2 regions of the Desulfosporosinus burensis genome follow, and region 1 is predicted to be linked to the other one. Evidence: riboswitches for the same ligand, from Rfam matches in the RefSeq annotation. Region 1 holds a riboswitch; the other holds the start of a gene.
What was found. A riboswitch is a leader RNA that binds a small molecule or an ion and turns the genes downstream of it on or off. The one in region 1 is predicted to bind S-adenosylmethionine.
Positions count from the first base shown of each region.

Region 1 (3,137 bases):
TCCCCATCAAAGAAGACTTCCATAGAGGGACGCTCCATATATAAGGCACCGGTCGGGCAAATGCCAGTGCACACCCCGCACATCACACACTTTTCTTCATTTCGTACAATTTCTTGGTTAAGGTTCTGAACTGAAACTCCCAGATCACGCAAATAGCTTAGTCCTTCTTCACTTTGGTCCCCGGTAACCTCTAAGATCATGGTTCCTTCTTTTTGCGGGTTTACGTCCGCTTTAACTATATTGACCACTAAGTCATAATCTTTAACCAAACGATAGACTATGGGCTTTACCGAAATGTCTGTTCCAAAACGTAAAACTATTCTCTTTGGCGACACTTTCATCAATCCTCCTTAATACTGTGAGCGATAAAGCCGTCAGCGGGTGAGGGAAGCGCTTTAACCGGTTCTGTCAGGAGAAATTCGCCTTTTTGAATCCACCCTTTTAAAGTTGAGGCGATTTCACGGGCCCGCGGCATACTTGACAATGGAGCAGTAGCGATCTCCTTGCCATTCACCTGGATCTTTCCACTCTTTAGGTCTGCATAACTAACATACCCCAGATTACCCGGTGTAAATGAAGGATAAGCTTCCCCATAGTCCACAATTGGGGCAAACAGTTCTTCATCTTTCTTTGCAGCATACCGAGCGATATCTTCATTAAGAATCGGAATTGGAACCCCTATTCCAACACTGAGGGTTGCTCCATACCCGAGGTAACTGGTACCGACAAGCCATCTAGGGCTCATTTGTTTTAGATCCCCGGTGACAGCCAGTGTTCCCCCTGCACTACCTAGTTCCTGGCCTTCTACATTAATCATGGACGGGAAATGTTGTGTACCGTTCCAAGCCACATATCCAACTCCGCCGCCAAGAAAAATTTTTGTACCTACCCCGATCGTCTTAAAATGAGGGTCCTTCAAGAGCGGGCTCAGTTGTCCTGAAGTTGAATAATTGGCGTTCCCCAAATGAGGTTTAATCATGCCCATATAGGTATAAATCGTCCGATCGGTCAGGTTTACCGCACAGTTGTAATTCTGATAGGCATTACGGGGATTAAAAAGGATCGCCTCATTTATCTCATCTAGCGTAATAGTGGTTTCAAGATTTTGGCGTGGATAACAGTCTGTGCCATAGGCTAATGCTTTCAATTTGACAGATTTGCGGGCCACTAGATCATGAATGACATGACCTCCGCCGTACTTAAATTCACCCGGATAGTTGCTGTTCAGCGGGTCATTATCCGGCATCTCCGTGGCGCCGATATAGGCGTCAACAGCCGCTATGCCAGTATACGCAGATACACCGTTCAGCCATACTTTCTGCATTTTCATGCGGGGTTTTGTATGTCCGAAACTCAAAAAGGCACCTGAAGAACACATGGGCGCAAAGGTACCTGTTGTTACCACATCGACTTCTTGGGTTGCTTGAGAGAGACCTTTTTCCTCTACCAGGGCTATCAGTTCCTCAGCAGTTACCACGACTGCTTTGCCAGCTTTAATCTTGGCATTAATCTCTGCATATGTCTTTTCTACACTCATGAATGTCCCCACCTCCAGATTTGTTACACTTAGTTGCTTCTTATGCCTTCAGAGAGCTTTTCTCTGATAGTACTAAAAGACCTCTTCTGCAACAGAAGAGGCCAAATTTTTAAAATATCGACGCTCCTCTTATCTATCAGAAGAATCTTCTGCAAGAATTAGCACCATGCTTTGTGCAAGCCATGAACATCATAACGCACTAGCTGGTTGCCGGGTTTCATTGGGCTAGTCCCTCCACCACTCCGGATAAGAGCATAATTATTCAATTCATTAGCTGAGTCTAACATTTGTCTTAAATCATGTCAATATGATTGTCTATGAATTAAGACAGAAATTACACATTTAGGGTAAGAACGGCCCAATCTCTATACCTTTTTTCCAAAGTAACTGCTGTAGGTTATAACTCAGTTTGATTAAATACCAGATATTGCATAATTACATTTATTTACATTCGACAAAATATAACATATAATAATAGCAGGTTCATTTTCGTTTTTTTCATGTAGTTAGTCCTCTTTTATGGATCTCCTAGCTTTAAGGGGATCCCTTTTTTGTGCGCCTTAAAGGTGCCTCATATGATGGTGGCAACAAAGTGACCATCCGTCTTAATGATTTCCAAAATCAATGGGTTCTATTATCCGACCGTTCCCATCTCATAACGCATCAATATGGAGTACTTAGAGCAGAATTGGGAATTGCCTTCCGAGCAACCTTTATCATTGCTCCAGATCGCAAGGTGAAGTATGTCAGCCTCTATCCACCCGAGGTTGGTCGTAACATCGCTGAGATTATTCGCGTTATTCAGGGACTGATCTATGAGGAAGCGACTGGTCTAGGGGTGCCCGCTTACTGGCAACCTGGAATGACTGGCATCATAAGGGACTTTAAATTCGTTGGGAAAATCTAATGCAATCTCAACATAATTATCCATTCCTAGGGTATCCTAAATGTATTCCAACTTTAAGGAGGAATACTATGGATCAGCCCAAACCAAGTAAAAAACCCTTTCCGAAACGCGAACAGCTACCTTATAGCCACCAAGCCGATCAGGACGGACGTACGGATTATGGCCGGGATGGACAAACAACTTATAATCCAAGCTAAGTACAGGGGAGGCAACTTGATGTCAAATAAAGCGACCGACAAAGCGCAGACAGGTAAACCAGACCGAGGAAAAAATTCCCCTTTCAAGAAAAAGACTCCTCAAAGCCGGGCTTAAGCCCGGCTTTTCATATTAAAGCATATTATCCAAAGAAAACTTCTGATATACTGTATGGGATTATCGAAGCTTAATATAGGTTAAATTTTAAAGATTAAAGGGTGACATTATGAAAAAGATCGAAGCGATTATTAGACCCGAAAAATTAAACGACGTAAAAATTGCGTTATCGAACATCGATGTGCAGGGGATGACCGTCTCTAATGTTATGGGTTTCGGAAATCAAAAGGGTTACACTCAAATTTACCGTGGTCAAGAAATCGAAACTAGGCTGTTGCCGAAGATAAAACTTGAGGTGGTGGTTCCCACCGAAAAAGCAGAGAAAGTTATCGCCGCCATCGCTGAGGCTTCAAAAACTGGAGAATTTGGAGACGGCAAGAT
Region 1 covers NZ_BAAHYN010000004.1:174,871-178,007, forward strand. Annotated here, with positions in the region: gene ACYQ3Q_RS08175 (NIL domain-containing protein) at 1-335, opposite strand, end outside; gene ACYQ3Q_RS08180 (homocysteine biosynthesis protein) at 341-1,537, opposite strand; SAM riboswitch class I at 1,664-1,790, opposite strand; gene ACYQ3Q_RS08185 (redoxin domain-containing protein) at 2,130-2,444, shown strand; gene ACYQ3Q_RS08190 (hypothetical protein) at 2,513-2,641, shown strand; gene ACYQ3Q_RS08195 (P-II family nitrogen regulator) at 2,866-3,137, shown strand, end outside.

Region 2 (3,137 bases), 120 kb from region 1:
ATATTAAAGGTGAATACTTTTCCTTTAGGGCGGTTTATTATGATACTAATTGCATCAACTGTCATACAGGTAATTTTAAATCTGAAACAAATGCACCACTTATGCCTAAAAACCATGCCAAGCTTATTAAAAACGGTGTAGGGTGCAACAATTGCCATAGAGATACGGGTCATAAAAATGGTCTTGGCGTTGATAAAAAATTTGATGAGTTGGCAGAATAGTATTGTAAAAAAAATACTATTCTTTAAAGGGATTCTCACTTTAACCGTTGAAACTACTTATAGAAAAGGATGCAATTAGAGTGTTCGGGTGTTAAACAAGAGGGGGAGAGAGAATGTTGAAGAGAGGATTGTGGTGCCACAATCCTCTCTTCTATAGACTTCAAAGCGGTGCCAGAGTAGCCCCATTAGATTTCGAAAGGCAACTCGTCTAAAAAATCATGAAGGATTTCAAATCCCAATCCAGCAAGGAACCATTCGGGGGCCATACGAAGGGTAATGTATCCATTGACGTTTAATTTGTCACTATAGTGCCAGGGACAATCACCTAAGACTCCTGCCAAAATAAGACCACTAGAATATTCTATCATCCAGATCATAGCTAAATATCCCAGTCCGCGGATCCACCAAGGAAAAGACCGTATGTGGGTATGCATGGGTTCGAGAAAGACTGCCAGCCCATAAATGGGCATCATCACTAAAAAGGTAAACCCTTGCATGCTGAAATCCCCTCTGAAGAGGGAGGCAAAACCCGTATAGATGACCTCAAGGACAAGACCAATGATTCCGTAAATTAAGAAGCGCTTAAGTGTTCTCATAGATTTAGTATGGTTAGACAAAATTAGAACATACATCTTTCAGGTAGGAATCTTTTGGAAAAAGAGGGAGGGGGCAATCAAGGTTCTAATGGTTGATTACGGTCAATTTGATCTAAATTTATTGACAAATGTTAGTTAAGTGGTATATCATAAGAAGATAATTAAATATAAAGTTCTCATTAAGAGTGGTGGAGGGACTGGCCCGATGAAACCCAGCAACCGGCCTTTGAGGCAGTGGTGCTAATTCCTGCAGGATTTTCCTGAAAGATGAGTTGAGCTGAAGGCTATCTGCAAACTCTTCTTTGAATAGAAGAGTTTTTTTATTATCCTCAGACAAACTCAGAAGAAAAGGGGATAGACTATTGAGAAATGATAAAGAGGATGTACGAGTGGGGTTACTGGGGTTTGGAATAGTAGGGCAGGGTCTTGTCCAAGGAATTAATTTGCAGATTAATAATATTAGTCGTCGACTTGGCGTTCCACTGAAAATTCAAAGAGCTTTGGTTCAAGATACTAAAAAGAAAAGACTAGTTGGCTTACCTGAATTTACAACGAATGCCCGAGATATTTTGGAGGATCCGGAAATTGATATCGTGGTAGAAGTAATGGGAGGAGAACAACCAGCTTATGCCTACATTAAGCAAGCCTTGGAGCAAAGAAAACAGGTTGTAACTGCCAATAAGTTGTTGCTTGCTTTACACGGCCCAGAACTCAAGGCTCTTGCCCTCCGAAATGGGACTGGCCTGCTCTATGAAGGAAGTGTTTTAGGCGGAATCCCAATTCTACGCACAATTCAACGGGGCCTTTGTGGAGATCGAGTGGAAGAAGTCCAAGGGATATTTAATGGCACAACGAACTTTGTTTTGACCAGGATGTATGATTTAGGCGAAGATTATTCCACAGCACTTCGTCTTGCTCAGAAAGCAGGGTATGCCGAAGCTGAACCTTCAATGGATGTTAGTGGCTTAGATGCTGCCTGTAAATTAGTAATTCTCTGTCGAGAGTGTTTTGATTTGGATATTCAGCTTAAAGATGTGACGATGTCTGGAATTGAACAGTTGGATAAAGGGCAAATTGCTTTGGAGAAGGGACAAGGACGCATTCCCAAATTGATTGCTCGTGCTAAACCACAAAAGCAAGAGATTAGAGTTGGAGTCGAATGGTTACCGGATACCGATTTGTTAAGTCGAGTCTCTGGGGTGCAAAATGCTCTCTCTTTGCGGACACTTTTAGCTGGCGAGCTTTTCTGGAGCGGCCCGGGAGCGGGTGGGTTGGCCACAGGAGGGGCTGTTTTGGGCGATATTATGGAGGCGGCGGAGAGGGTTCTCGTGGAGCGCGATAGAGGTTTTCTACAGGCCGGGAGATAAGATATCCCAAGCAATTTTCTTAAGGTCAGCTTCTAGGGGATCGAAAAACTTTAAAGACGCCTTTTTATACTAGGGTCAAATTGCATAAGAGTGAACTCGTTTCAACTAAGCTTGAATATCGAGGGAGTCTCGCGATTGGATGAATGGCTTTCTGAAAAATGGTCAATGCTGTTAACAGAGAGTGGTATACAGTCTGATTTATCTAAACCGCTCATTTACAACAAATAAGGAGGAACAATGGTTAAGAAACTTTTCCTGGTTGTAACTATCCTGATATTAATGGTTTCTTTTGTTGGTTGTGCAAAAAAACCTGTAACTCCAGCACCCGCACCCCAACCCAACAATGCGACACTAACACCGGAAGGGCATCCCGCTGAAACCCCAGTTCAACCTGGGGGCAAAGTAAGCGGGGCTGATGTGGAAACCAAAATAAATGACCTGCTTAGTAAAAACTATCCCGGGGACTGGAAAGTAACCGGAACCACTTTAAGTAAAGGTGCCTACACTGAAAATGGTAATCACAAAATAGTGGATGACGTTGCAGCCTTGTTCCCGGATACCATGGGGGTATCTATTTTCGTAGGCGAAGAAAGAATGTCTTCCAGTATCTTACAAGGAACCGCAAGGGTTCTAAAAGGGTATGCCACCCCAGAAACTGTTGGAGTGGTTATGAAAAGTGGAACGACTACTAGTACTCTAAGCGGCGGATATCTGAAGGTCTATATTCCCTTTAAGGATAGTAGCGATAAGACTGTGGCAGTTATGACGGTATCAGTACCGCAGGAATAAGTAAGGACCAGGCAAACAATACAGAACCGAGGCTTAGCCTCGGTTCTTCGAATAGTGCGCCCGGCATGGGCGCTGTCTCTCTAAGGTGAAAGTCCCGAATGGTGAAGGCAGTAGTAACCATGCTTAAGGCAAGGGTGTCCACTGCCAGGTGGAATCTGAAGAAA
Region 2 covers NZ_BAAHYN010000004.1:57,010-60,146, reverse strand. Annotated here, with positions in the region: gene ACYQ3Q_RS07635 (NapC/NirT family cytochrome c) at 1-221, shown strand, start outside; gene ACYQ3Q_RS07630 (putative ABC transporter permease) at 407-817, opposite strand; SAM riboswitch class I at 991-1,091, shown strand; gene ACYQ3Q_RS07625 (homoserine dehydrogenase) at 1,180-2,184, shown strand; gene ACYQ3Q_RS07620 (cache domain-containing protein) at 2,422-2,973, shown strand.
Region 2: another riboswitch for S-adenosylmethionine. It lies ahead of ACYQ3Q_RS07625 (homoserine dehydrogenase); the one in region 1 lies ahead of ACYQ3Q_RS08180 (homocysteine biosynthesis protein).